2 regions of the Bradyrhizobium sp. S3.7.6 genome follow, and region 1 is predicted to be linked to the other one. Evidence: riboswitches for the same ligand, from Rfam matches in the RefSeq annotation. Region 1 holds a riboswitch; the other holds the start of a gene.
The links. A riboswitch is a leader RNA that binds a small molecule or an ion and turns the genes downstream of it on or off. The one in region 1 is predicted to bind glycine.
Positions count from the first base shown of each region.

Region 2: another riboswitch for glycine. It lies ahead of ACVJ5M_RS18670 (D-amino acid dehydrogenase); the one in region 1 lies ahead of gcvT (glycine cleavage system aminomethyltransferase GcvT).

Region 1 is NZ_JBSSEQ010000001.1:3,786,331-3,801,180, reverse strand. It holds gene ACVJ5M_RS17875 (tetratricopeptide repeat protein) at 1-147, opposite strand, end outside; gene ACVJ5M_RS17870 (GGDEF domain-containing protein) at 590-1,798, shown strand; gene ACVJ5M_RS17865 (TrmJ/YjtD family RNA methyltransferase) at 1,933-3,132, opposite strand; gene ACVJ5M_RS17860 (NADP-dependent isocitrate dehydrogenase) at 3,481-4,692, shown strand; gene ACVJ5M_RS17855 (DUF3455 domain-containing protein) at 4,791-5,294, shown strand; gene ACVJ5M_RS17850 (cyclic nucleotide-gated ion channel) at 5,299-6,525, opposite strand; gene alaS (alanine--tRNA ligase) at 6,532-9,210, opposite strand; glycine riboswitch at 9,444-9,532, shown strand; gene gcvT (glycine cleavage system aminomethyltransferase GcvT) at 9,678-10,826, shown strand; gene gcvH (glycine cleavage system protein GcvH) at 10,838-11,206, shown strand; gene gcvP (aminomethyl-transferring glycine dehydrogenase) at 11,387-14,254, shown strand; gene ACVJ5M_RS17825 (hypothetical protein) at 14,407-14,850, opposite strand, start outside.
Region 2 is NZ_JBSSEQ010000001.1:3,942,253-3,957,102, reverse strand. It holds gene ACVJ5M_RS18680 (ABC transporter substrate-binding protein) at 1-938, opposite strand, end outside; gene ACVJ5M_RS18675 (M20/M25/M40 family metallo-hydrolase) at 1,206-2,336, shown strand; glycine riboswitch at 2,431-2,534, shown strand; glycine riboswitch at 2,538-2,652, shown strand; gene ACVJ5M_RS18670 (D-amino acid dehydrogenase) at 2,720-4,021, shown strand; gene ACVJ5M_RS18665 (ABC transporter permease) at 4,203-5,144, shown strand; gene ACVJ5M_RS18660 (ABC transporter permease) at 5,163-6,050, shown strand; gene ACVJ5M_RS18655 (ABC transporter ATP-binding protein) at 6,065-7,714, shown strand; gene ACVJ5M_RS18650 (M81 family metallopeptidase) at 7,927-9,432, shown strand; gene ACVJ5M_RS18645 (M20 aminoacylase family protein) at 9,446-10,609, shown strand; gene ACVJ5M_RS18640 (amidase) at 10,612-12,033, shown strand; gene ACVJ5M_RS18635 (crotonase/enoyl-CoA hydratase family protein) at 12,175-13,065, shown strand; gene ACVJ5M_RS18630 (NADPH:quinone oxidoreductase family protein) at 13,172-14,149, opposite strand; gene ACVJ5M_RS18625 (2-hydroxychromene-2-carboxylate isomerase) at 14,149-14,757, opposite strand.

The DNA.
Region 1 (14,850 bases):
ATCGACACTGAAATTTCCGACCGCGTTGCACTTGGCGGACAAGGGCATTTCCGCGCGGGCACTTGATATTTCGAGCACGTTCGCCAGCGCCAACGCACTCACACCTGCTGCCGCGCCAACGAGCGCGCGGCCTGTCATTCCAAACATGCAGTCCCCAACTCAATTCCTGGGAGCTGCCATAGCAACCGACGACGCGTCTGCACAGCCCTTGGTTGCAGAATTTGCAAACGGCGCTTCAGTTGGCCGAAAGCTTAGGGCCTGGTCGCGAGTGCCGTAGGGTGGGCAAAGGCGCACAGCGCCGTGCCCACCACTTCTGTCTCAGCTCCGTTGAGCGACATGGTGGGCACGCTTCCGCCTCCGCTCTTCGAGCTACGGCGGACAAGTCGCTTTGCCCTACCTACTTCTAATCACGCAACACATCCGTCGCCGCACCTTCGGCCTGCACCAATCCGCATTCTCCTGCACGCCCGCGGCCGCGCTTGCGACGGTTTACCTTGCGTCAAGCACGCCCGGCAATCGATGGCTGTCTTAAAAGGCTTGTTAGGAGTGGTCATCGTTGTTGGCGCCCGGAATACGGGGACGCTCTGCAATGCAATCGGACGAGGGACTCTACAGTGCGCCACGCTGGCGCCTGACACGCTGGCTCGCCGAGCCGGGGCTAGGTGTTCCCGACGACATCCGCGCCGCGCTCATTGTCCAGCTCTATGGATCGCTGCCGGTTTTTGCTGCCGGCGCCGTCAACACCATTGCCGTCGCCGCCGTGATCGCTGGCCGCAAGCAGACTGCACCATTCATTGTCTGGCTGGTCATGGAGATCGCGATCTGCCTGGCCCGCCTCGCCGTGCTCGTCAGCGCGCATCGCAGGGCGCGTGCCCACCGCCCGACGCCGACCGACCTTCATCTCCTGCTCGCGGTCGCCTGGAGCGCCAGCGTTGGATTTGGCGTCGTTGCCAGCCTGGCCAGCGGGGACTGGGTCGTCGACATGCTGGCCTCGCTCTCGGCGGCGGCGATGGTCGGCGGCATCTGCTTCCGCAATTTCGGCGCGCCGCGGCTGGCCGGGACCATGATCCTGCTGAGCCTCGGTCCCATCATCCCTGGCGCTGCGTTCGCCGGCGAGCCGCTGTTCTACATCGTCTACCTCCAGGTGCCGATGTATCTGGCCGCGATGACGGCCGCCGCCTTCCGCCTCAATCGGATGCTGATCACCACCATGCGCGCCGAACGCGAGAACAGCCATCGCGCGCATCATGATGCACTCACGGGGCTGCTCAATCGCGCGGGCTTCGTCGAGGCACTCAGCGCCAGACTTGGAGCCCACGCCGAACGACGGTTCGCTGTGATGTTCTTCGATCTCGACGACTTCAAACCGGTCAACGACACGTTCGGACATGCGGCGGGCGACGAGGTGCTGAAAGCGGTGGCCGGGCGCGTGCGCCGGGCGCTGCCGGACGGCGCGGTGGTCGCCCGGATGGGCGGCGACGAGTTCGTCGTGCTCGTCGACGGCGTCACGGCCGAAATGGCCCAGGAGGCGGGATACCGCCTCATCAGCGAGGTTGCCGTCTCCTATGAGCTCGGCGGCGAGGTGCGCGCCGGTGTCGGCGCCAGCGTCGGCATTGCGATGTCGCCGGATCATGGCGCCGAAGTCGAGGAATTGCTCGCGGTCGCCGATGCAGCACTTTACGAGGCGAAGTCAGGCGGCAAATCGCGTTGCTGCCTCGCCTCGGTCGAGACCAACCTCGCGGCGTTACGTCGGCTGCAGCAGAGCGGCCCAAAAGCCCCGGTCGCAAGCGCCGCCTGACGCAGTACGACTAACGCACCCCACAAGCGCGATCTCGTAGGGTGGGCAAAGCGAAGCGTGCCTACCATCGCGCTCGAAGGCAAAATGGTGGGCACGGTGCTACGCGCCTTTGCCCACCCTACGAGAGCTCCGGCCTACGCGCTCTGCTCGATCATCCCCTGCAGCCGCACCAGCTCCGCCTCGAGATCGCGCTCGACGTCCGCCGCCCGGATCTCCAGCACGCGATAGTCGCGCGCCTCCAGCCACGTCCGCCGGCCCGCACGATCGGCCGCGATGGTCTCGCCCTCGCCCGGGTTGACCAGTTCGATCGCGATCCGGTGCGGGAACGAGACGAAATCAGGAATGTGCCGGCCGACCGGAGTCTGGCGCTTGAACCCTCCTGCGAAGCGGCGGTCGCGGGTCAGGGCCTGCCAGAGCAGGCGCTCGGCATCGGTCGGGTTGCGGCGGAGCAGGCGCGCGAGGCCGCGCACCGTAGAGCCGCTGTCGGGGACACCGCCGCCCTGCCCGTGCTCGGCCAGCAGCGCGCGCAAGCGCGTGGCCTGCTCGCCGTCGAGCACGCCGCCCTTGGCTGGGCCCTTGCGGCCTTCCGCGATCGCCATCACCACCCCGTGCAGCGTGTGCATGTCCTGCTTGGTCGGCTCCATCCGGCTGAAGATGTTGCGCAGGTTGACCAGCATGGTGTCGCGCTTCTCGGCCGGGCGGAGGAATTCGACCCGGTCGAGCTCGCGGATGAGGTTGTCGAAGAAGGCCTGCATCTGGTGCTGCGAGGCGCGTTCGGAGCGCTCGGGCATGCTGTGCGGCAGCTCGCCTGACGTTGCCCGCTTGAACCATTCATAGCCGACCAGCAGCACGGCCTGCGCGAGGTTGAGCGAGGCAAAGCCCGGATTGACCGGGAAGGTGATGATGCGGTTGGAGAGCCCGACCTCCTCGTTGGTCAGCCCCCAGCGCTCGCGGCCGAACAGGATGCCGGCCTTGCCCCCGGTCGCGACATGACCGGAGATCTCGGCCGCGGCCGCCTCCGGCCCGACCACCGGCTTGGCCTGGTCATGGGGACGCGCGGTGGTGGCGAACAGCAGGTCGAGATCGGCGACCGCCTCGCCGACCGTGTCGAACAATTCGACCTTTTCCAGAATGTAGTCGGCACCGGCCGCCGCGCGCTGGGCGGCGATATTGGGCCAGCCGTCGCGGGGATTGACGATGCGCAATCGGCTGAGCGCGAAATTGCCCATGGCGCGCGCGGCCATGCCGATGTTTTCGCCAAGCTGCGGCTCGACCAGGATCACGATGGGACCGTCGAGGGAAAGGCCCTCCTTGCTCTTGTCAGTCCCCGACATCTCGCTTCGCTCTCACACTGGTTCTCAAGGCCTTGGCAAGGCGCTCTTCAGGAATTGATTCAAAGCCGGTCTGCCCCGATCCGTTGGGGCCGGCTGCCCGTTCGCCTGTCGTTTGCCTGTCCTGACGAAATTCTCAAGGGAAATAACGGGTTGGATTCGACTTTTGAATCTCTTCTGAAGCCTGAGGCCCGCCCCCGCGGCAGGGCCCGCCCCGCCCCCCATCTGGGCAAGCTGGATGAGCTAAAAGTGCATAATCCCTTGGCTTTCGCCCGCTGCAGTCCGGTGCTAAGAGGCGGCGGATATTCCCGTGGCGCGCCAAAGCGCCGTTCCCAAGAGGCTTCCCCGATCATGGCAAAAATCAAGGTGTCCAACCCCGTCGTCGAACTCGATGGCGACGAGATGACCCGGATCATCTGGCAGTACATCAAGGACAAGCTGATCAACCCGTACCTTGATGTCGAGCTGCTGTATTTCGACCTGGGCATGGAGTACCGCGACGAGACCAACGATCAGGTCACCATCGACGCCGCCGAAGCCATCAAGAAGGTCGGCGTCGGCGTCAAGTGCGCCACCATCACCCCGGACGAGGCCCGGGTGAAGGAGTTCAACCTCAAGCAGATGTGGAAGTCGCCGAACGGCACCATCCGCAACATCCTCGGCGGCGTGATCTTCCGCGAGCCGATCATCTGCAAGAACGTGCCGCGCCTGGTTCCCGGCTGGACCAAGCCAATCATCATCGGCCGCCACGCCTATGGCGACCAGTACCGCGCCACCGACATCAAGTTCCCCGGCAAGGGCACGCTGACGATGAAGTTCGTCGGCGAGGACGGCACGGTCATCGAGAAGGAAGTGTTCAAGACCCCGGGCTCCGGCGTCGCGATGCAGATGTACAATCTCGACGACTCCATCATCGACTTCGCCCGCGCCTCGTTGAACTACGGGCTGCTGCGCAACTACCCGGTCTACCTCTCGACCAAGAACACCATCCTCAAGGTCTATGACGGCCGCTTCAAGGACATCTTCCAGGACATCTACGACCGCGAATTCAAGAAGGAATTCGAGGCCAAGGGCCTGACCTACGAGCACCGCCTGATCGACGACATGGTGGCCTCGGCGCTGAAATGGTCCGGCGGCTATGTCTGGGCCTGTAAGAACTACGACGGCGACGTGCAGTCCGACACGGTCGCGCAGGGCTACGGCTCGCTCGGCCTGATGACCTCGGTGCTGCTCACCCCCGACGGCAAGACCGTGGAAGCCGAAGCCGCCCACGGCACGGTGACCCGCCACTACCGCGAGCACCAGAAGGGCAAGGAGACCTCGACCAACTCGATCGCGTCGATCTTCGCCTGGACCCGCGGCCTGTCGCACCGCGCCAAGCTCGACAACAATGCCGAGCTCGCCAAGTTCGCGAGCACGCTGGAGAAGGTCTGCGTCGACACCGTCGAGGAAGGCTACATGACCAAGGACCTCGCGCTCCTGGTCGGCGCCGACCAGCGCTGGCTCTCGACCACCGGCTTCCTCGACAAGGTCGCCGAGAATCTCACGAAAGCGTTGGCGTAAGCCCGCGCATTATTTTCGTCTGATCGGGGTTAGAGATCATTATGGGCCGCGCTTGGGCGCGGCCCATTCATTTTGACACCCTTGCGCGGAGGCCACCCATGTCCATCATCAAGTTCGCCGTCCCCTGCCTGCTGCTCGCGGCCGTGGCCGGACCCGCCGCAGCCGCGGAGCCGCTCCCCGACGCCATCGCCGCCCCCGGCGAGACCGTCGTGCTCAGCGTCCATGCCGAAGGCGCGCAGGTCTATGACTGCAAGGCAGCCGCCGACGGCAAGCTCGCCTGGGCTTTCCGCGAGCCGGTCGCGACGCTGCTGTCCGAGGGCAAGACCGTCGGCCGCCACTATGCCGGCCCGAACTGGGAACTCGCCGACGGCAGCGCCGTGGCCGGCAAGGCCATCGGCAACGCGCCGGGCGCAACCGCCGCCGATATCCCCTGGCTCAAGCTGGAGGTCGCCTCCCGCCGCGGCAGCGGCATCCTGACGCCGGTCACCACCGTCCAGCGCATCAACACCCACGGCGGCAAGCTCGAGGGTTCTTGCGACAAGGCCGGCGAATTCAAAAGCGCGCCCTACTCGGCCGACTACATTTTCCTGAAGAAGAGCTGACCGCCTAGCGGTCGGTGTCGTCGCGCTCCGCCTGCGCCAATTCTGCCGCCGCAAGATCGCCGGTCTCCTCGAGCCGTGCCTTCGCGGTCTGATGGACGTGCGCGGCGAGCGTCGGCATGCGCTCGATCAGCGCGTGAAAATCCTGGGCGTCGAGCACCAGCAGCCGCGTCTTGCGTGTCGCGGTCACCGTGCCGCTGCGCTTTGTCTTATGCAGCAGCGCGATCTCGCCGAAGAAGGTGCCGTCGGTGAGCCGCACCTGCTGGCTCGGCAGCGCGATCTCGACCTCGCCCGCAGTGATGAAATACATCGAGGAAGCGGCGTCCCCTCGCCGCACCAGAACCTCGCCCTGCTCGATGGTGCGGGCCCGGAGCAGCCGCATGATGTCGGCGATCTCCGCGGCCGAAAGATGCGAGAACAGCGGCACCCGCGCCAGCATGCCCCAGGTCACCACGAAGTCGCGCCGCCTCACCTCCTCGGCAAAGGCGGTCGAGATGATCGCGACCGGCAGCGCGATCATGGCAAAACCCGAGATGATCGCGAACACCGAGATGAACTTGCCGAGCGGCGTCACCGGCACGACGTCGCCATAGCCGACGGTGCCGAGCGTCACGATCGCCCACCACATCGCGTCCGGAATGGTGCCGAGCTTGCTGGGCTGCACATCACGCTCGATGGCGTAGAGCAGCGAGGCGAAGGTCAGTACCACACCGATCAGGATGACGATGCAGCCAATCAGCGCACGCCGCTCGGCATGGATGGCCGCGAGCAGTGAGCGCATCGCCGGCGAATAACGGATCAGCTTGAAGAACGGCAGCACGCCGAGCCCAGCCAGCGTCGCGTGCCGGCCGGTGGCCAGCACGATCGCGGCCGGCAGGAACGCCATGAGGTCGATGATGCCGAGCGCGGAGAAGGCATAAGAGAGCCGGTCGGACAGCGCGGAGCCGTTGCGCTGGGTGTGCCCCGCAACGGTCCACAGCCGCGCCAGATATTCGAGCGCGAACACGATGACGGCGAGGACGGCGACCGCGCTGAACAGCGTGTCGAACCGCGCGTCGAGCTCCGGCACCGAGGCGAGGATCATCGCGACCACGTCGAGCACGATGACGCTGATGATCACCTGGATGAAGCGCGACCCGATCGAGTAGGCGAGCGGATCGTGCTCCAGCAATTCGTACAGGCGATCCCTTAGGTTGGGATCGGCCGAGCCACGTCCTCGCGGAACGAGGCGCATGGCCGTTTACGCGCCTGCCATCGCTTTTTCGATCGCCGCGAGCGCCTCGGGCGCCTTGGCGCCATCGGGACCGCCAGCCTGCGCCATGTCGGGCCGGCCGCCGCCGCCCTTGCCGCCGAGCGCCTCGGAGGCGACGCGCACCAGGTTCACGGCATTGAAGCGCGCGGTGAGATCGGCGGTGACGCCGACCACGATCCCAGCCTTGCCGTCCTCGGTGACGCCGACGATGGCGACCACACCGGAGCCGATCTGCTTCTTGCCGTCGTCCGCAAGGCTCTTGAGATCCTTCATCTCGATGCCCTCGACCGCGCGCGCCATCAGCTTGACGTCGCCGACCTCGCGCACGCCTGCGGCTGCGCCGTTCCCGACGGATGTACCGCCGCCCATCGCGAGCTTCTTGCGGGCGTCGGAGAGCTCGCGCTCGAGCTTCTTGCGCTCCTCCATCAGGGCTGTGATGCGCGCCGGGACGTCGTCGATCGAGGTGCGCAGCTCGTTGGCCGCGGTCTTCGCCAGCGCCATGGTCTCGTTGGCATGCCGGCGCGCATAATTGCCGGTCAGTGCCTCGATGCGACGCACGCCGGAGGCGACCGCGCTCTCGCCGGTCAGCGTGATCAGGCCGATGTCACCGGTGCGCTTCACATGGGTGCCGCCGCAGAGCTCGACCGACCAGCCGAGCGCGTTGGCGCCGCGCTCCCGCGCGGTCCTGCCCATCGAGACGACGCGGACCTCGTCGCCGTATTTCTCGCCGAACAGGGCGCGCGCCCCGGCCTCGCGGGCCTCGTCCACGCCCATGACGCGCGTGGTGACCTCGTCATTCTCCAGCACCACGTCGTTGGCGATGTCCTCGACGCGGGCAAGCTCTTCCGCCGTGATCGGCTTCGGATGCACGAAGTCGAAGCGCAGGCGGTCGGGCGCGACCATCGAGCCGCGTTGCGCGATGTGGTCGCCGAGCACCTGGCGCAGCGCCTCGTGGATGAGATGCGTCGCCGAATGGTGCGCGCGGATCGAGGTGCGCCTGCCGTGATCGACCTCTAGCTGCAGCGCGGTGCCGAGCTTCAGCTCGCCGCTCTCGACGGTGCCGACGTGGACGAAGAGATCGCCGAGCTTCTTCTGCGTGTCGGTAACGCGGAACTTGATGCCGCCCTCGCCGCTGAGCACGCCGGTGTCGCCGACCTGGCCGCCGGACTCCGCGTAGAACGGCGTCTGGTTGAGCACGATCGCGCCGGTCTCGCCGGCCTTGAGGCTCGCGGTTTCCTGGCCGTCCTTCACCAGCGCGGAGACCACGCCTTCGGCGCTCTCGGTCTCATAGCCCAGGAATTCGGTGGCCCCGAGCTTCTCGCGCAGCGGGAACCAGATCGCTTCGGAAGCCGCCTCGCCCGAACCCTTCCAGGACTCGCGCGCCTTGGCCTTCTGGCGCTCCATCGCGTCGGTGAACGAAGCTTGATCCACGCCGATGCCGCGCGACTTCAGCGCATCCTGCGTGAGATCCAGCGGGAAGCCGTAGGTGTCGTACAGCGTGAAGGCGACGTCGCCGTCGAACATGTCGCCCTTCTTCAGGGACGCGCTCTTCTCGTCGAGGATGGCAAGGCCGCGCACCAGCGTCTTGCGGAAGCGGGTCTCTTCCAGCCGCAGCGTTTCCTCGATCAGGTTTTCCGCGCGCATCAGGTCGGGATAGGCCTGGCCCATCTCGCGCACCAGCGCCCAGACCAGCCGATGCATCAGCGGCTCCTTGGCCCCCAGCAGCTGCGCATGGCGCATCGCGCGGCGCATGATCCGGCGCAACACATAGCCGCGGCCCTCGTTCGAGGGCAGCACGCCGTCGGAGACGAGGAACGCCGAGGAGCGCAGATGGTCGGCGATGACGCGGAACGAGGCCACCGTCTGCTCGTTCGGCCCGCTGCCAAGCGCGGACGCGGTCGCGTCGATCAGATGGCGGAACAGGTCGGTCTCGAACACGCTGTCGACGCCCTGCATGATGCAGGCCATGCGCTCCAGCCCCATGCCGGTGTCGATCGAGGGACGCGGCAGATCCACGCGCTCCTCCTTCGTCACCTGCTCGTATTGCATGAACACGAGATTCCAGAATTCGAGGAAGCGGTCGCCATCCTCTTCCGGCGAGCCCGGAGGTCCGCCCCAGATGTGATCGCCGCGATCGATGAAGATCTCCGAGCACGGGCCGCACGGGCCGGTGTCGCCCATCGCCCAGAAATTGTCCGAGGTCGGGATGCGGATGATGCGGTCGTCGGAGAAGCCGGCGATCTTCTTCCACAACCCGGCCGCCTCGTCGTCGGTGTGGTAGACGGTGACGAGCAGCTTGTCTTTCTTGAGCCCGAACTCCCGGGTGATCAGGGTCCAGGCCAGCTCGATCGCCCGCTCCTTGAAATAGTCGCCGAACGAGAAATTGCCGAGCATCTCAAAGAAGGTGAGATGGCGCGCGGTGTAGCCGACATTGTCGAGGTCGTTGTGCTTGCCGCCGGCGCGCACGCATTTCTGCGACGTGGTGGCGCGCTGGTACGGCCGCTTCTCGACGCCGGTGAAGACGTTCTTGAACTGCACCATGCCGGCATTGGTGAACATCAACGTCGGGTCGTTGCGCGGCACCAATGGCGAGGACGACACGATCTCGTGGCCGTTCTCGGCAAAGAAGTTCAGAAAGGTCGACCTGATCTCGTTGACGCCGCTCATGTTCATCCAATCGGGTGTGCTTGGACCCGCGATACGCCATCCAAACCGGGCATTTGGGCTGATATCTGCGGGTCAAAGCGCTTTTAGACAAGGCCAGCTGCGCTGTCCAGAAACTGTGCAAGGAGATCAGTGAGTTGCCGCAGGCGCGCAATCCCGTTTGCAATCCCGTTGAAAGGCGCCAGGTGCGCGTTGACAGGCTTGGCCGGCCTGTGGTCTGTACCCATCTGTATCGTACGGCCACGTCGGGAGAGACCGGCTTTGGTGCCGGCGCCGAAGGAGCAACCGCCCCGGAAACTCTCAGGCAAAAGGACCGCGTGGCTTTGACGACATCTGGAAAGAGGCGCCGACGGGCATAAGACCCGGACTGCGTCCGCCGACGGGATAATACTCTCAGGCACAGCGACAGATGGGGCTTCGACTGGTTGCTACCGGGGAATCGTCCCCGGGGAACCACCGAGGGCCCCGTGATGCTTGCGCGCGACGACCAAGATTCCCTCAAACATACGCCCCTTCACGGGCTTCACGTCTCCCTCGGCGGCAAGATGGTGCCGTTCGCGGGCTATGACATGCCCGTACAGTACCCCGCGGGCGTCCTGAAAGAGCACCTCCATACCCGTTCCTCCGCCGGCCTGTTCGACGTCTCCCATATGGGCCAGCTCGCGCTTCGGCCGAAGTCGGGCAAGGTCGAGGACGCTGCCCGCGCGCTGGAACGGCTGGTGCCGCAGGATATCGTGGCGATTGCCCCGGGACGGCAGCGCTATGCCCAGTTCACCAATCCGGACGGCGGGATTCTCGACGATCTGATGGTCGCCAATTTCGGCGACCACCTGTTCCTGGTCGTCAACGCCGCCTGCAAGGAAGCGGACGAAGCGCATCTGCGCGCGCATCTCGCGGACGACTGCATCATCGATTCGCTTCAAGACCGCGCCCTGATCGCGCTGCAGGGCCCGAAGGCGGAAGCGGTGCTGGCGAAATTGTGTGCAGAGGCGCCCTCCATGAAGTTCATGGATGCCGGCCCGCACAAGGTCGCCGGTCTCGACTGCTTCGTCTCGCGCTCCGGCTACACCGGCGAGGACGGGTTCGAGATTTCGGTCCCCGCGGCCGATGCCGAGCGCCTCGCCAAAACGCTGCTGGACAATCCCGACGTGATGCCGATCGGCTTAGGGGCCCGCGACAGCCTGCGGCTGGAAGGCGGGCTCTGCCTCTACGGCCACGACATCGACACCGCCACCACGCCGGTCGAGGCCGCGCTGGAATGGTCGGTGCAGAAGAGCCGCCGCAGCGGCGGCGCCCGCGCCGGTGGTTTTCCCGGCGCTGATGCGATCCTCGCCCATTTCGATCACGGCGCGAGCCGCCGCCGGGTCGGCCTGCGCACGGAAGGCCGCGCGCCGGTGCGCGAGGGCGCGCTGCTGTTTGCGGATGACGCCGGCGGCGAGCCGATCGGAAAGGTCACCTCGGGCGGTTTCGGCCCGAGCCTGAATGCGCCGGTCGCGATGGGCTATGTGCCCACGGCATCGAGCGCGCTCGATACAAAACTCTTCGCCGAGGTGCGCGGCCAGCGGCTGCCGCTCACGGTCGCCGCCATGCCTTTCGTGAAAAACACCTACAAACGCTGAGGACTGAGAAAATGACCACGACGCTGTACTCCTCCGACCATGAATGGCTGGCCATCGACGGCGATGTCGCCACCGTCGGCATTACCGACTACGCGCAGTCGCAGCTCGGCGACGTCGTATTCGTCGAACTGCCGAAGGTCGGCCGCAGCCTGAAGAAGGCGGAAGCCGCCGCCGTCGTGGAATCGGTGAAGGCCGCCTCCGACGTCTACGCGCCTGTCACCGGCGAAGTGCTCGAGACCAACGACGCGCTCGCCACCGAGCCGGCGCTGGTGAACTCGGACGCGCAAGGCAAGGCGTGGTTCTTCAAGATCAGGATGGCCGACAAGAGCGAGCTCGGCGGCCTCATGGATGAAGCCGCCTACAAGGCACATACGGCGTGAGATGAAGCGAACTCTGACCTCATATTCGGTGTCATCACCCGCCTTGTGCGCACTGCGCACTGGGGCGGGTGATCCAGTACGCCGCGGCTTCTCGGCTCAAGCCGTGACGCCTGCGTTTACTGGATGCCCCGCCTTCGCGGGGCATGACGGCGACAGCGAAATCTAAAGCGAGGACCCATGATGACCGCGCACCGCAAATCCAATGGCGACACCGCCGCCACCTTCGTTCGCCGCCACATCGGCCCGTCGGCGCGCGACGTCACCGCAATGCTGGAGGCCGTCGGCGCCAAGAGCGTGGACGCCCTGATGGCGGAGACGCTGCCGGCCTCGATCCGGCAGACCGCCCCGCTCGACCTCGGCAAGCCCTTGAGCGAGACCGAGGCGATCGCGCACATGGCCGAGCTCGCGCGCGAGAACCAGGTCTTCACCTCGCTGATCGGCCAAGGCTATTCCGGCACGGTTTTGCCCGCGGTGATCCAGCGCAACATTTTGGAGAACCCGGCCTGGTACACGGCCTACACGCCCTACCAGCCCGAGATCAGCCAGGGCCGGCTGGAGGCGCTGCTCAACTTCCAGACCATGATCTGCGACCTCACCGGGCTCGATGTCGCCAACGCCTCGCTGCTGGATGAAGCGACCGCCGCGGCGGAAGCGATGGCGCTCGCGGAGCGGCACTCACGGGTCGAAGCAAAAGCCTTCTTCGTCGACAAGGACGTGCATCCGCAGACGCTGGCGGTGATGCGCACCCGCGCCGAGCCGCTGGGCTGGACCCTGATCGTCGGCGATCCCCTCGCCGATCTCGACAAGGCCGACGTGCTCGGCGCGCTGCTGCAATATCCGGGCTCCTCGGGCGCCGTGCGTGACCTCAGGCCCGCGATCGCGACGTTGAAGGCCAAGGGCGCGCTCGCGATCGTTGCCGCCGATCTCTTGGCCCTGACGCTGCTCGCCTCGCCCGGCGAGCTCGGGGCCGACATCGCGATCGGCTCGGCGCAGCGCTTTGGCGTGCCGATGGGTTATGGCGGCCCGCACGCGGCCTATATGGCGGTGCACGATGCGCTGAAGCGCTCGCTGCCCGGCCGCATCGTCGGCCTCTCCGTGGACTCGCGCGGGATGCCGGCCTATCGCCTCGCGCTGCAAACCCGCGAGCAGCACATCCGCCGCGAGAAGGCGACCTCCAACATCTGCACCGCGCAGGTGCTGCTCGCCGTGATCGCCTCGATGTATGCGGTCTATCACGGCCCCGAGGGGCTTGCGCAAATCGCGCGCAATGTGCATCGCCGCGCCGCCGTGCTTGCCGCGGGCTTGCGCAAGCTCGGCTTCGCGCCGCAGTCGGATAGCTTCTTCGACACGCTCAGCGTGGATGCAGGTTCCAAGCGCGCCGAGATCGTCGCGCGCGCTACCGCCGAGAAGATCAACCTCGGCGTTGGCGAAACCGCGCTCCGCATCGCGCTCGACGAGACCACGACGCCGGCGACCGTCGAGGCGGTCTGGCGCGCGTTCGGCGGCACGCTTGTTTACGCCGAGATCGACGCGACCACGCGCGAGGCGCTGCCGGAGGCGCTGAAGCGCACCACCGCTTTCCTCACCCATCCCGTGTTCCACGCGCATCGCTCGGAAACCGAGATGCTGCGCTACATGCGCAAGCTCAGCGATCGCGACCTCGCGCTCGACCGCGCCATGATCCCGCTCGGCTCCTGCACCATGAAGCTGAACGCAACCACCGAGATGATGCCGCTGACCTGGCCGGAGTTCGGCAGCCTGCACCCGTTCGCCCCGCGCGAGCAGGCCAAGGGTTACCACGCACTGTTCGCGCGGTTGGAAAAATGGCTGTGCGATATCACCGGCTATGACGCGATCTCGCTGCAGCCGAATTCGGGCGCGCAAGGAGAGTATGCCGGGCTGCTCGCGATCCGCGGCTATCATGCCGCGCGCGGCGAGACGCACCGAAAAATCTGCCTGATCCCCTCCTCCGCCCACGGCACCAACCCGGCTTCGGCCGCGATGGTCGGCATGGACGTGGTGGTGGTCGCCTGCGAGAAGAACGGCGACGTCGACGTCAATGATCTCCGCGCCAAGGCAGAGAAGCACTCGAAGGATCTCGCCGCGGTGATGATCACCTATCCCTCGACGCACGGCGTGTTCGAGGAGCACATTCGCGAGATCTGCGACATCGTCCACGACCATGGCGGCCAGGTGTATCTGGACGGCGCCAACCTCAACGCGCAGGTCGGCCTGTCCCGGCCCGGCGATTACGGCGCCGACGTCAGCCATCTCAACCTGCACAAGACCTTCTGCATCCCGCATGGCGGCGGCGGCCCCGGCATGGGCCCGATCGGCGTGAAGGCGCATCTCGCGCCGTTCCTGCCCGGTCATCCGGCGACGAATGGGGACGCGCCGGTCGGTCCGGTGTCGGCCGCGCCGTTCGGCTCGGCGTCGATCCTCACCATCTCCTACATCTACATTCTGATGATGGGCGGCGACGGCCTGAAGCGCGCGACCGAGATCGCGATCCTCAACGCCAACTACATTGCCGCGCGCCTCGATGCGCACTTCCCGGTGCTCTACAAGAACGCGAAGGGCCGCGTCGCGCATGAGTGCATCGTCGACCCGCGCGCGCTGAAGACGACCTCGGGCGTCACCGTGGACGACATCGCAAAACGCCTGATCGACTACGGCTTCCATGCGCCCACCATGAGCTTCCCGGTGCCGGGCACGCTGATGATCGAGCCGACCGAATCGGAATCGAAGGCGGAGCTGGATCGTTTCTGCGACGCAATGATCGCGATCCGGAAGGAGATTGCCGAGGTCGAGGCCGGCCGCTTCAAGATCGAGGCTTCGCCTTTGCGCCACGCCCCGCACACCGTGCACGACATCGCGGATGATGCCTGGAATCGCGCCTACACCCGCGCCGAGGGCTGCTTCCCCGTGGGCACCTCGCGCACCGACAAATATTGGTGCCCGGTCGGCCGCGTCGACAACGTCTACGGCGACCGCAACCTGGTGTGCTCGTGCCCGCTGGTCAGCGATTACGCGGAAGCGGCGGAGTAAGGGATCGTAGCTTCGTAGGGTGGGCAAAGCGACTTGTCCGCCGTAGCTCGAAGAGCGAAGGCGGAAGCGTGCCCACCACCTTTGTGCGCGTTGGAATATGGTGGGCACGGCGCTTACGCGCCTTTGCCCACCCTACGGCCCCGAACGCGTATCTAGGGTGCAACCAGCGAACAGTTCTTTCGGTCCCACCGCCAAAGCCGTTCGTTGGTGAGAAGCGTACCACCCCACCAGCGTCGAATCGGGTTTTGACGGCGGAAATCCTCCCGGCCTTCAAGGACCGCTTCCCCAAATTCGGTGAGCGATAGCCGGCTTCGGCGAAAGGCGGCGTTGCGGCCTCGCGCATCGTGCGGGGCCAGCGTCGCGAGTTTCGGATCGAGACCCGTGATCACCGGCATTGGGCCGGACCCAAGCCCTTCGAGCAGCGGGCCCAATTCCCATTGATCGAACACGCGCGTTTGCAGCGGACCGTCCGGTTGAAACAGCTCCTTGGTACGGTTGTGCCCCCGCGCAATCAGGTCGAGAAGCCGCGCTTCCGTCGTACCTAGTCCGGTGATTGGTGATGGCAGTTCTGCCAGCAATTGTTCCATCGCAGGCTT
Region 2 (14,850 bases), 160 kb from region 1:
AGAAGTGCGGCACGGCGGATCTTCGGATTGTCGAAGGGCGGATAGAGGAAGTTCATGCGCCCAAGGGTCTGGTAGCCGAACTTGTTCAGCGTCTCGGTCTTGAGGTCGGCATTGCCTTCAAGGACGGGCAGCAGATCCCACGGCGGCACTTCCATGAAGTCGATGTCGCCCGATTGCAGCGCGTTCACTGCGGTCTGCGCATCCGGCATGGTGATCCATTCGACGCGATCAACCTTGACCACCTTGCCTCCGGCAGTCCAGCTCGACGCCTCCTTGCGCGGCACGTAGTCGGTGTTCTTGACGTATACCGCCTTCACGCCGGGCTGGAATTCACCCTGCACGAACTTGAACGGACCCGAGCCGATCTGCTCGGGGATCTGCTTGTCCGGCGGCGTTTCGGCGAGACGCTTCGGCATCATGAAGGCGACGCGCGAGGACGGCTTGCCGATGGATTCGAGCACGAGGCCGTAGGGCTCCTTCAGCTTCAGCGTGATCGTCTTGGGGTCGGTCGCCTCGATGCTCGCAGTAAACTGCATCATCTGCTGGCCCATGCCGTCGACCGCGGCCCAGCGCTTCAGCGAAGCGGCGCAGTCTTCCGCCGTCACCGGCGTACCGTCGTGCCACTTCAGGCCGTCGCGCAGCGTGAAGGTGTAGGTGAGCTTGTCGTCGGAGATCTTCCAGTCCGCCATCTGCGGCTGGATCTTGAAATTCGAGTCCGTCGCGATCAGCGTGTCGTAGACCATGTAGCCATGGTCACGCGTGATGTAGGCGGTGGTGAAAATCGGATCGATGATGCGCAGATCCGAATGCATCACCGCGGTGATGGTCTTGCTGGCGGCGGCAAGTACCGGCGAGGCCATCGCCGTCGAAAGCGCAACGACCGATAGCGCAAGTGTGGAGGCGAACGCGCGACGCCCCCGGCGCATCAAGCTCAACATAAAAGTTTCTCCTGACGTGAAACTGTTCAAAGGCAGGTTATTGGTTGAGCATTCGGTTCGTTCTTTAGGCGAACTAACCTCATGCGATGCCTTTGTCTTTCGAGACTTGCAGACAGTGTTGAGCGCGTCAATCCGGTTTCGCTGCAGCCCCAAGCGGCGCGCCCACGGGCTCCACAAAGATCGGTTTGGCTCTACAACGCTTTCCGCCAGTCCCGTCCGCGCCAATGCAATGCGCGTTCCATCTTTCGAAGCTTGAGAGACATTAAGATGAATCCAGCCAATCTTCCCTTCGATTCCGAGGCGATGCTCGAGGGCCTGCGCACCTGGGTAGAATGCGAGAGCCCGACCTGGGACGCGGGTGCCGTCAACCGCATGCTCGATATCGCAGCGCGGGATATGGCGATCATGGGTGCGACGATCGAACGCATCGGCGGTCGACAGGGCTTCGGCGGCGTGATCCGCGCGCGCTTCCCGCATCCGAAACAGGGCGAGCCGGGCATCCTGATCGCCGGCCACATGGATACCGTCCACCCGGTCGGCACCATCGAGAAGCTGAAATGGCGGCGCGAGGGCGACAAGTGCTACGGCCCCGGCATCTACGACATGAAGGGCGGCAACTATCTCTCGCTGGAAGCGATCCGGCAGCTGGCACGTGCGTCCTTCACCACGCCGCTGCCGATCACCGTGCTGTTTACGCCCGACGAGGAAGTCGGCACGCCCTCGACGCGCGACATCATCGAGGCGGAGGCTGCGCGCAACAAATATGTGCTGGTGCCCGAACCGGGCCGCGCCGACAACGGTGTCACCACCGGACGTTACGCCATCGCGCGTTTCAATCTGGAAGCGACGGGCCGGCCGAGCCATGCCGGCGCAACATTGTCGGCCGGACGCTCGGCGATCCGCGAGATGGCGCGGCAGATCCTCGCCATCGACGCGATGACGACGGAGGACTGCACCTTCTCGGTCGGCGTCGTGCATGGCGGACAATGGGTCAATTGCGTTGCCACGACCGCCACCGGCGAGGCGCTGTCCATGGCCAAGCGCCAGGCCGATCTCGATCGCGGCGTCGAGCGGATGCTGGCGCTGTCGGGCACGACCAATGATGTCACGTTCAAGGTGACGCGCGGCGTCACGCGCCCCGTATGGGAGCCCGATGCCGGCACCATGGCACTTTATGAAAAGGCGCGCGGCATCGCCAAATCGCTCGGCACTGAGCTGCCGCATGCGAGCTCTGGCGGCGGCTCCGACGGCAACTTTACCGGCGCGATGGGCATCCCGACGCTCGACGGCCTCGGCGTGCGCGGCGGCAACGGCCACACGCTCGAGGAGTTCATCGAGGTCGAGAGCCTGGTTGAACGCGGGCGCCTGATGGCCGGCTTGCTGGCGACGCTCGACTGACGACGCAGCCTTCGCACTGCACAATGCGTTGGCAGTCGCGGTTTAAATTTAGCCTTGTCTAAAAATGAGGCGCATCGTACTGCTCGATTGTCCACGCGACGATGCGGGAGAGATCGCAACGAGAGTTCAGGCTTTCGTTGCGGCGCCGACGGAGCAACCGCCCCGGAAACTCTCAGGCAAAAGGACCGTATCGTCAGGACGATCTGGAGAGAGGCGGCACGGCCAATGTGGTCGTGACGTCCACCGAAGGGGATAGTCCGGAGCTGACCTCGCCGAGGTCCGCGCCGGATCAAGCTCTCAGGTAACCGTGACAGATGGGGCGCCGCCAACGGCCTTTGGCCGGCGGTTAGCCGACTCTAACTCACGGGAGCCCCGAACCTGCCATGACCCATATCGCCATCATCGGCGCCGGCATCACCGGCGTAACGACCGCCTATGCCCTGCTCGAACGCGGATACAAGGTGACGGTGCTCGACAAGCACCGCTACGCCGCGATGGAGACGTCCTTCGCCAATGGCGGACAGCTCTCCGCCAGCAATGCCGAAGTCTGGAACAGCACCGCCACGATCCTGAAAGGCCTGCGCTGGATGTTCCGGCGTGATGCGCCGCTGCTGATGAACCCGCGGCCGAACTGGCACAAATATTCGTGGATGAGCGAGTTCGTCGCCAATATCGGTAACTACCGCGCCAACACGGTTCAGACCACGCGGCTCGCGATCGAAGCCCGCAAGCATCTGTTCGAGATCGCGGAGCGCGAAGGCATCGACTTCGATCTCGAACGCCGCGGCATCCTGCACATCTATCACGACAAGAGGGGTTTTGAATCCGGCCTGCAGGTCAATGCGCTGCTGAAGGAAGGCGGGCTCGATCGCCGCCCGGTGACGCCGGAGGAGATCCGCGCCATCGAGCCGACGCTGCGCAAGGACTATTTTGGCGGCTTCTACACGCCGTCGGATGCGACCGGCGATATCCACAAGTTCACGCGCGGACTTGCGGAAGCCTGCAAGCGGCGCGGCGCGACCTTTATCCACGAAGCCAACATCGATTCCATTGCCCAGGCAGGTGGCGGCTTTGTCATCGGCTGGGCTGATCTTTCGGCCAGTGATGCTGTCGCATCCGCGCGCGGCATGCTGAAGGCGGATGGCGTCGTGGTCTGCGCCGGTGTGGCCAGCCGCCACTTCGCCGCCCTCCTCGACGAGCGCGTCAACGTCTATCCGGTGAAGGGCTATTCGATCACCGTTCAGCTCGACACTGCCGCAAGCCGCAATGCGACGCCGACCGTGAGCCTGCTCGACGAAGCCGCCAAGATCGTCACCAGCCGGCTCGGCGCCGATCGTTTCCGCGTCGCAGGCACCGCCGAATTCAACGACTTCAACCGCGACATCCGCGCCGACCGCGTGCAGCCGCTGGTCGACTGGGTGCGCAGCAACTTCCCCGGCGTCGAAACGTCCAAGGTCGTGCCTTGGGCCGGGCTGCGGCCGATGATGCCGAACATGATGCCCGTGGTGCGCGCAGGACGGATGCCGGGCGTGTTCTTCAACACCGGTCACGGCCATCTCGGCTGGACCTTGTCGGCGGCGACCGCGCAGATGATTGCCGGGACCATCGACGGCTGGCGCGGGCTCAACGCACCGCCGACCGCACCCTCACTCAGGGTTGAGCGCGAGTTCCGCCATGCATCCTGAGTGGCCGATATCGGAGGCTCGGCGGCCTCTTGCGACCGCCCTGCCCTTGGCACACAATTTGCCCCGAAAGGTCGGCTTCTCCGGCCGGCTTTCCAGCCCGAGTGACAGGCGTGCATGATAGACAGAACCGATTCCACAGGGGCCTCTCGGCCCCACAAGTTCCGCAGCCGGAGATAGGTGCATGCTAGGTTATCTCATTCGCCGCGTTCTGGCCGCGGTGCCCGTGATGGGCGTCGTCGCGCTGTTCGTCTTCCTGCTGCTGCGGCTGACGCCGGGCGATCCCGCCGCCATTCTCGCCGGCGATAACGCCACGCCGGAACGGCTGGAACGCATCCGCGACTCGCTCGGCCTCAACGAACCGCTGATCGTGCAATTCATCACCTGGGTGAACAAGCTGCTGCACGGCGATCTCGGAACGTCGCTGATCTCCAACCTGCCAGTCATGAAGATGATCAGCCAGCGCGTCGAGCCGTCGATTTCGATCGCGCTCTCGACGATCATTCTCGCCGTGATCGTCGCCGTGCCGCTCGGCGTCATCGCGGCGTGGAAGCACGGCACCTGGATCGACCGTTTCGTGATGGGCCTCTCCGTGCTCGGCTTCTCCGTGCCGGTGTTCGTGGTCGGCTATCTCCTGATCGAGGTCTTCGCGATCGACCTGCGCTGGGTGCCGGTGCAGGGCTTCCGCAGCATCTTCAACGGCTTTGGACCGTTCTTCGAGCGCATCATCCTGCCGACCTGCGCGCTCTCGTTCATCTACATCGCGCTGATCGCGCGCATGACGCGTGCGGCGATGCTCGACGTGCTCGGTGAGGACTACGTCCGCACCGCCCGCGCCAAGGGCATCAACGAGGTCGCCGTGATGATGCGCCATGCGCTGCGCAATGCCGCGGTGCCCGTCATCACCGTAATCGGCACCGGCTTTGCGCTGCTGATTTCCGGCGTCGTCGTCACCGAGAGCGTGTTCAACATCCCCGGCATCGGCCGCCTCACGGTAGACGCTGTGCTGGCGCGCGACTATCCGGTCATCCAGGCGATGATCCTGCTGACGTCGCTGATCTATGTCGTCGTCAATCTCCTGATCGACGTCGCCTATACGCTGCTCGATCCCCGGATCCGGTACTGAGGCAAGGATACCAACAATATGTCCGTCGATAGCCTCCCCCAGTCGTCCATTCCGATCACGTCGCCACTGCGGCCGCGTTTCGGATTCCTCACCTCGACGCCGATCATTGCGGCGGCCACGATCCTGCTCGCGCTGATCGTGCTGGTCTCGATCCTGGCGCCGCTGATCGCGCCGCACGATCCGGTCCAGCTTGCGCCCTCGCAGCGGCTGAAGCCGGCCTCGGCGCAGTTCCTGCTCGGCACCGACGCCTATGGCCGTGACCTCTTGTCGCGCGTCATCTATGGCGGCCGCATCTCGCTCCTGATCGGCATCGGCTCGGCGATCCTGTCGATCGTCATCGGCCTTGCGATCGGCCTCGTCTCCGGCTTCTTCAAGCTGGTCGATGCCGTCCTGATGCGCGTCATGGACGGCCTCATGGCGATGCCGAGCATCCTGCTCGCGATCGCCGTGGTGTCGCTGTCCGGCGCCAGCATCTGGACCGTGCTGGTCGCGATCACCATCCCCGAAATACCGCGCGTGGCACGCCTGGTACGCTCGGTCGTGCTGTCCGCGCGCGAGGAGCCTTACGTCGAGGCTGCGATCTCGGTCGGCTCCAGCCTGCCGAAGATCATGTGGCGCCATCTGATGCCGAACACGATCGCGCCGCTGATCGTCCAGGGCACCTATGTCTGCGCTTCCGCGATCCTGACCGAGGCCATCCTCTCCTTCCTCGGCGCCGGCATCTCGCCGGAGACGCCGACTTGGGGCAACATCATGGCCGAGGGCCGTCAGTATTTTCAGCTCAAGCCGACGCTGATCTTCTGGCCGGGCCTGCTGCTTTCGATCGCCATCCTCAGCATCAATCTGATCGGCGACGCCGCCCGCGACGCCCTCGATCCCCGCATGAAGCAGCGGGAGGGCAAGTGATGACGGATCAAGTGATGACCAACCCAGTTCTCGACATCAACAACCTCGTCGTCTCCATCGGCAAGAAGCCGAAGGGCGCAAACATCATCGACGGGATCTCGATCCAGGTGCATAAGGGCGAGACACTGTGTCTCGTCGGCGAAAGCGGCTCGGGCAAGTCGGTGACCTCGCTCACCACGATGGGCCTGCTGCCGAAGGGCACGCTGGTTCCGACCGGCGGCAGCGTCAAGCTGGTCGGCGAAGAGATTCTCACCGCGACCGATCGCCGCCTGCGCCAGCTCCGCGCGACGCAGATGGCGATGATCTTCCAGGAGCCGATGACCGCGCTCAATCCGGTGGTGCCGGTCGGCCGTCAGATCGACGAGGTCCTGCGCGCCCACACCGATCTCGACGCCAAGGCGCGGAAGAAGCGCATTCTCGACATGATGGAGCAGGTCCGCCTGCCCCAGGTCGAGCGTATCTTCGCCTCCTATCCGCATCGCCTGTCCGGCGGCCAGCGCCAGCGCATCATGATCGCGATGGCGCTGGTGCTGGAGCCGAAGCTGCTGATCGCCGACGAGCCGACCACCGCGCTCGACGTCACCACGCAGAAGCAGATCCTGACGCTGATCCGCGACCTCCAGCGCGATCACGGCACCGCCGTCCTGTTCATCACCCACGACATGGGCGTGGTCGCCGAGATCGCCGACCGCGTCGCCGTGATGCGGCAGGGCCGGCTGGTCGAGACCGGTCCGCTCGAGACCGTGCTGCGCAACCCGACCATGGAGTACACCCGCAATTTGCTTTCTGCGGTGCCGAGCCTGGTGCCGCGCGCGGCGCGGCCCGAGACCAAGGAGCCGGTGGTGCTGGAGGCCAACGAGCTCGGCAAGGTCTATAAGGAGCGCGCCTTCTTCGGCAAAGGCCGCGAGGTCGTCGCCGCCGACAAGGTCACGCTGACGCTGCGCAAGGGCCGCACGCTCGGCATCGTCGGCGAGAGCGGCTCGGGCAAGTCCACCGTCGCGCGGTGCATCGTGCGCCTGATCGATCCGACCTCCGGCGGCGTGCGTCTCGCCGGCCGCGAGATCGCCGACATCTCGCGCCGCCTGCTCCAGCCGCACCGGCAGAAGATCCAGATCGTGTTCCAGGATCCCTATCGCTCGCTCAACCCGCGCATTACCGTCGGCGAGAGCATCGCGGAAGGCCCGATCAATTACGGCACCTCGCATGCCGATGCGATGAAGCGGGCGCGCGAACTGCTCGAGCTCGTTGGCCTGCCCGCGGACGCAGTGACGCGCTATCCGCACCAGTTCTCCGGCGGCCAGCGCCAGCGCATCGCCATTGCGCGTGCGCTCGCGCTCGACCCCGACGTGCTGGTCGCGGACGAAGCGGTCTCGGCACTCGACGTCTCGGTTCAGGCGCAGGTGCTGGAACTGCTCGACGAGATCCAGAACCGGCTCGGCATCGCCATCCTGTTCATTACCCACGATCTGCGCGTCGCAGCCCAGATCTGCGACGAGGTCGTGGTGATGCAGCACGGCCGTGTCGTCGAACAGGGCCTGGCCGCCGAGGTGCTGACGCATCCGAAGGAAGCCTACACCAGGGCGCTGCTGGAGGCCGCACCGGGCCGTGGCTGGGATTTTGCGAACTTCAGGCCGGTGTCGGAAGGCGTCGCGGCTACGGCTTAGGTTTGTCCACTCGTCATTGCGAGCGGAGCGAAGCAATCCAGAGTCCTCTGCGGAGACGGTCTGGATTGCTTCGCTTCACTCGCAATGACGGGTAGCGACCATCATCATTCGAAAATGACTTAAAGCCATGCGCGGCGGCATGGGCTCCTCGCTTGCCCCCGCCTCGAAGCCAAGGCTAACGTCGCGCACTTTCAAACGCTGGACCAGAATTAATGACACGTATCGCCGTCGGCGGCTTCCTCCACGAGACCAACACGTTCGCCCCGACGAAGGCGACTTTCGCGGACTTCCAGCATGGCGGCGGCTGGCCGGCCATGACGGAAGGCGCCGACGTATTGAAGGTGATGCGCCGCATCAATGTCGGTCTCGCCGGCTTCGTCGACTGCGCCGAAGCGAATGGCTGGAACCTCATTCCGACGATCGCCTGCGGCGCAAGTCCGTCGGCGCATGTCACCAGGGACGCCTTCGAGCGTATCGTGAAGGTGATGGTCGACGGTATCGCCGCCGCCGGCCCGCTCGATGCGGTCTATCTCGATCTGCATGGCGCGATGGTGACCGAGCATCTCGACGACGGCGAAGGCGAGATTTTGGCGCGCGTGCGCCGCGTCATCGGCAAGGACGTTCCGCTGGTTGCCAGCCTCGACCTGCACGCCAACGTCACGCCCGAGATGATGGAACACGCGGACGCGCTGATCGCCTACCGCACCTATCCGCATGTCGACATGGCCGAGACCGGCCGCGCCTCCGCAAGGCACCTCGCCCTGCTGCTGCAGACCAGCCAGCGCTTTGCAAAGTCGTTTCGCCAATTGCCGTTCCTGATCGCGATCAGCTGGCAATGCACCAATGACTTTCCCACCAAGGGCATCTACGAAAAACTTGCCGCGCTCGAGAGCGACGCCGTTCCGACGCTGTCCTTCGCGCCCGGCTTCCCCGCCGCAGACTTCCGCGACTGCGGCCCGAGCGTGTTCGCCTATGGCAAGACGCAGGCCGATGCCGACCGCGCGGCCGATGCGATCGTCAAACTGATCGAAAGCCACGAGGACGATTTCGACGGCAAGATCTGGTCGCCCGACGACGGCGTGCGCCATGCGATGGAACTCGCCAAGGGCGCGAGCAAGCCGATCATCATCGCCGATACCCAGGACAATCCCGGCGCCGGCGGCGATTCCGACACCACCGGCATGCTGCGCGCGCTGGTACGCAACAAAGCGAGCGCCGCGACCGGCGCGATCTACGACCCGGTCTCGGCCAAGGCCGCGCATGAAGCCGGCGTCGGCGCCACCGTGACGCTGTCGCTCGGCGGCAAGTCCGGCATTCCCGGCGACGAGCCCTATCGCGAAACCTTCATCGTCGAAAAGCTCTCCGATGGCCGCTTCATCGCGCCCGGCCCCTACTACGGTGGCCGCGAGATGGAGATGGGTCCCTCCGCGTGCCTGCGCATCGGTGACGTCCGCGTCGTCGTCTCCTCGCACAAGGCGCAGCTCGCCGATCAGGCGATGTACCGCTATGTCGGCATCGAGCCGACCGCGCAGAAGATTCTGGTCAACAAGAGCTCGGTGCACTTCCGCGCCGATTTCGAGCCGATCGCGGAAAAGCTGATGATCTGCGCCGCGCCCGGCGCGATGCCGGCCGACACAGCCACCCTGCCCTGGACGCGCCTGCGGCCGGGCATCCGCATCAAGCCGAACGGCCCCGTTTTCACGCCCCCATCACGCTAACCGGACAGGACACATGCCCACGATCGACCGCATCGACGGCTTTGCCGACGAACTCACTGCTATCAGGCGCGACCTCCACGCCCACCCCGAGATCGGCTTCGAGGAAGTGCGCACCTCCGGCATCGTCGCCGACAAGCTGAAGAGCTGGGGCATCGAGGTGCACCGCGGTCTCGGCGGCACCGGCGTGATCGGCGTGATCAAGGGCAAGGGTTCGGGCAGCAAGCGCATCGGCCTGCGCGCCGACATGGACGCACTGCCGATGGAAGAGAACACCAATCTGAAATGGAGTTCGAAAATCCCCGGCCGCTTCCACGGCTGCGGCCATGACGGCCACACCACCATGCTGCTCGGCACCGCGCGCTACCTCGCCGAGACCAAAAACTTCGACGGCACCGTGCACCTGATCTTCCAGCCGGCCGAGGAAGGCCTTGGTGGCGCTCGCGCGATGATCAAGGACGGCCTGTTCGAGAAGTTTCCCTGCGACGAGCTCTATGGCCTGCACAACGCGCCCGACCTCAACCTCGGTGAGATCGCGATCCTGCCCGGCCCCGCGATGGCCAGCGCCGACTTCTTCGACCTGCGCATCACCGGCTACGGCGCGCATGGCGCGATGCCCGAACGCTCCAAGGACGCGGTGATCATCGCGACCACGCTGGCGCAGGCGATCCAGACCATCGTCAGCCGCAACGTCGAGCCGCTGCAGGCCGCCGTCATCTCGATCACGCAGATTCACGCCGGTTCCGCCTACAACGTCATCCCCGGCGAGGCCCATCTCTGCGGCACCATCCGCACCTTCTCGGATGAAGTCCGCGCCCTGATCGCCGAACGCATCCGCACGATCTGCGCCGGCATCGCGAGCGCCTATCAGTGCGTGATCGAAGCCGACATCCGCGACACTTTCGGCGTGCTGGTCAACCAGGTCGAGCAGTCCAAGGTGGTCGAGGAGGTCGCGCGCACCGTCGTCAACCCCGCCAACGTGATCACCCGCGCCCAGCCGAAGATGGGCAGCGAGGATTTCGCCGACATGCTGCAAACCATCCCCGGCGCTTATTTCTGGATCGGCCACGACGGCTCGGTGCCCGTGCACAATCCCGGCTTCGTGCTCGACGACAAGATCCTGCCGATCGGCGCCAGCATGTTCGCCCGGATCATCGAAACGCGCATGCCGGTAGGTTAGCAATGCACAAAAAGAGCGTCGAAGAGGCCGTCACCTCGCTGCACGATCTCTCCGCGGTCGATCTGATCGCGGGCTATCGGGCCAAGCAGTTCTCGCCGAGCGAGGTGCTGGAGGACGTGCTTGCGCACGTCGCTGCGTGGGAACCACACCTCAAGGCGCTCTACGCGTTCGATCCCGACAGCGCGCGCGAGGCCGCGAAGGCCTCGACCGCGCGCTGGAGCGGGGGCGAGCCATCAGGCGCGCTCGACGGCGTGCCTGTGACGGTGAAGGACAACATCGCGACCAAGGGCGTGCCCGTCCCGCTCGGCGCTGCGAGCGTGAAGCTCGTGCCGGCCGAGAAGGACGCCCCGCCGGCTGCGCGACTGCGCGAGGCCGGTGCGATCATCTTCGCGAAAACCACCATGCCCGATTACGGCATGCTGTCCTCGGGACTCTCCAGCTTCCATGCGCTGGCGCGCAATCCCTGGGATCTCTCCAAGAATCCCGGCGGCTCCAGCGCGGGCGCAGGCGCCGCTGCTGCGGCCGGCTACGGCCCCTTGCATCTCGGCACCGATATCGGCGGCTCGGTCCGCCTGCCTGCGGGCTGGTGCGGTCTCGTCGGCCTGAAACCGAGTTTTGGCCGCGTGCCGATCGACCCGACCTATGTCGGCCGTGTCGCCGGTCCCATGACCCGCACGGTCGACGATTGCGCGCTGATGATGAGCGTGATTGCAAAGCCCGACCGGCGCGACGGCATGAGCCTGCCCGCCGAGCCTCTCAACTGGAAGGGACTGGAGAAATCCCCGCGCAAACTGCGCATCGGCCTGATGCTCGATGCCGGCGTCGGCCTGCCGGCAGAAAGGCCGGTCCGCGATGTCGCAGTGAAAGCCGCAAAGGCGTTCGAATCCGCAGGGAGCGTCGTCACCGAGGTCGACGGCATCTTGACCCGCGAGATGCTCGACGGCCTCGACAATTTCTGGCGCGCGCGGATGTGGGACGATCTGTCGAAACTGACGCCGGCCGAACAGACAAAGGTGCTGCCCTACATCTTCAAATGGGGCGCATCCGGCGCAAAGCTCTCGGGTGTGGATGTTATCCGCGGGTTCAACCAGACCATGGCGATCCGGGCGGCCGCTTCAAAACTATTCTGCGAGCTCGACTATGTGATCTCGCCGACCGCGCCGAACGTGAACTATGCGGCGGAATGGGCCTCGCCCACCAACGATCCGATGCGGCCGTTCGAGCACATCTGCTATACCGTACCATGGAATATGTCGGAGAACCCTGCGGTCTCCCTCAACGGCGGTTTCGACGCCAACGGCTTTCCCATCGGCGTGCAGATCGTCGGCCGCCGCTTCGATGATATCGGCGTGCTCGGCATGGCCAAGGCTTTCGAGAGCTTGCGCGGTGCACAGAAGCCCTGGCCGAGCCCGCCGCCAAAGTAGGCATTCCGTCATGGCCGGGCTTGTCCCGGCCATCCACGTTCTCGTACCGGCCGCCACATGCCCAGTCCGCGCAAGACGGATGGTGGCGACCATGCATGACGTCTCTTCGAGACAGAATTCACGGCAAGGCAGGAAACCACCATGGCGTATGAGACCATCAAATACGAGGTCGCCGAGCAGATCCTCACCATCACGCTGAACCGGCCCGACAAGCTCAACGCCTTCAACGCGCAGATGCAGGCCGAGTTGATCGACGCGTTCGACGCTGCCGACAAGGACGACGACGTCCGCGCCATCATCGTCACCGGCGCGGGCCGCGGCTTTTGCGCGGGCGCCGACCTTTCCTCGGGTGCGGATACCTTCGATCGCGATGCGCGGCGCGGCCCGGTCAAGCGCTTCGCCGACGGCAAGGTCGATTACAGCGATCCGCAGGTGCGCGACGGCGGCGGTCAGGTGACCTTGCGCATCTTCAAGTGCCTGAAGCCCGTCATCGCCGCCGTGAACGGCCCAGCCGTCGGCATCGGCGTCACCATGCAACTCGCGATGGACATCCGCATCGCCTCGGATGCCGCGCGCTTCGGCTTCGTGTTCTCCCAGCGTGGTATCGTGCCGGAGGCCGCCTCGAGTTGGTTCCTGCCGCGCATCGTCGGCATCTCGCAGGCGCTGGAATGGTGCTATTCCGGCCGCGTCTTCCCGGCCCAGGAAGCGCTCGCCGGCCGCCTCGTCAGCAAGGTCGTAGCTCCCGATGATCTCTTGCCGACCGCCCGCGCGCTGGCCAAGGAGTTCGCCGCCAAGACCGCGCCGGTGTCGGTCGCGCTGATCCGCCAGATGATGTGGCGCATGATGGGTGCCGACGATCCCATGGAAGCCCACAAGGTCGACAGCCGCGGCATCTATACGCGCGGCCGCTCGGACGACGTCAAGGAAGGCGTGGTGTCGTTCCTGGAGAAGCGTCCGGCGCAATTCAAGAACAAGGTGTCGAGCGATATGCCGGATTATTTTCCGTGGTGGACGGAGCGGGAGTATAAGTAGAGGGATCGTAGGGTGGGCAAAGCGGAGCGTGCCCACCACTCTGATTTCGGTGAGTGATAAATGGTGGGCACGGCGCAAGAGCGCCTTTGCCCACCCTACGGCACCGTCAATCCATCACCAGCGCCACACGCCCGATCGCCTTGCGGTCGATCAGCAATCGCATCGCTTTAGCATAATCCTGCAGCGGCAGGCGGTGCGAGATGTTCGGGCGCAGCTTGCCTTCTTCCGCCCATTGCAGCAGCGCCTTCAGGCGCACCTCGCCGAGCGCGGGATTCTTCCGTACCGCCTCACCTGCACGCACGCCGAGCACGCTGGCGCCCTTGATCAGCAGCAGGTTGGTCTTCGCCGAGCCGATGCCACCGGTAAAGCCGATCACCAGCAGCCGCGCGCCCCAGGCGATGCAGCGCATCGAGTTCTCGAACACCTCGCCGCCGACGGGATCGAACACGACGTCGGCGCCACGGCCGTCGGTGATGCGCTTGACGGCATCGCGAAACGGCTCCCGATCGTAGCGCACGAGATGGTCGGCGCCGCGCGATTTCGCAATCGCGAGCTTCTCGTCGCTGGAGGCGGTCGCGATCACGGTCGCGCCCAGCATCTTGCCGATCTCGACCGCGGCAAGCCCCACGCCGCCGCCGGCGCCATGCACCAGCAACACCTCGCCCGGCATGACACGGCCGCGATCGATCAGCGCGTGATAGGCGGTGCCGTGGCCGGCGAGATAGGTCGCGGCTTCCGCATAGTCGAACGTCGACGGCATCGGCGTTAGCTGCGTCGGCGTCACCACCGCTTCGTCGGTGAAGGCGCCATGGCGCATCTTCACGATGACCTTGTCGCCGACGGACACGCCGCTTGCCTCAGCGCCCACCTCGGTGACGTCGCCGGCGGCCTCCATGCCGGGCGTGAAAGGCAGCTCCGGCTTGAGCTGATATTCGCCGGCCGCCATCAGCACGTCCGGAAAGTTCAATCCGGCGGCGCGGATCGCAACGCGAACCTCACCCGGTTTGACGGCGCGCGACGGAAATTCCTCGAGCCGCAACGTCTCGGGCGCGCCGAGTTCGCGGCAGACGACAGCCCGGACCATCAGGCCGCACTCGCCTTGCTGCGTTCGAGCGCCTCGCGGATCAGCGGCAGGCGGTCGTTGCCGAAGTACATGTCGGTCTTGCCCACGAAGATCGTCGGTGAGCCGAAGCCACCGCGTGCCACGACCTCTTCCGTGTTGGCCTTGAGTTGGTCCTTGATTGCCTGCTCGGAGATGCCGGCAAAGAACTTCTGCTCGTCGACACCGACCTTCCTGCAGATCTCGGCGAGCACGGCGTCCTGCGAGATGTCCTTGTCGCCGCCCCAATAGGTCTCGAACACGGCAGTGGCGAACGGCACCATGTCTTTCCCCAGCCAGATGCAGCCGCGCATGACCTTCACGCTGTTCACCGGGAACACCGTCGGCGGCATCTTGATCGCGAGGCCGGCCGAGCGCGACCAGTCGGCGAGGTCTTTTTTCATGTAGCGCGCCTTCAGCGGCACCGGCGTCTCGCGCTGCGCGTAGACGCTCGGATTGACCGTGTTGAAGATGCCGCCGACCAGGATCGGCCGCCAGATGATCTCGGCCCCCAGCTCCTTTGCCAGCGGCTGGATGTTGTGGAAGGCGAGGTAGGTCCAGGGGCTGGAACAGTCGAAGAAGAATTCAATCATGGCGTTTCCTTTGCGTCTTGTTTGTCGTGCTCTATCCCCGTCATTGCGAGCGACTTGTCCGCCATAGCTCGAAGAGCGACGGCGGAAGCGAAG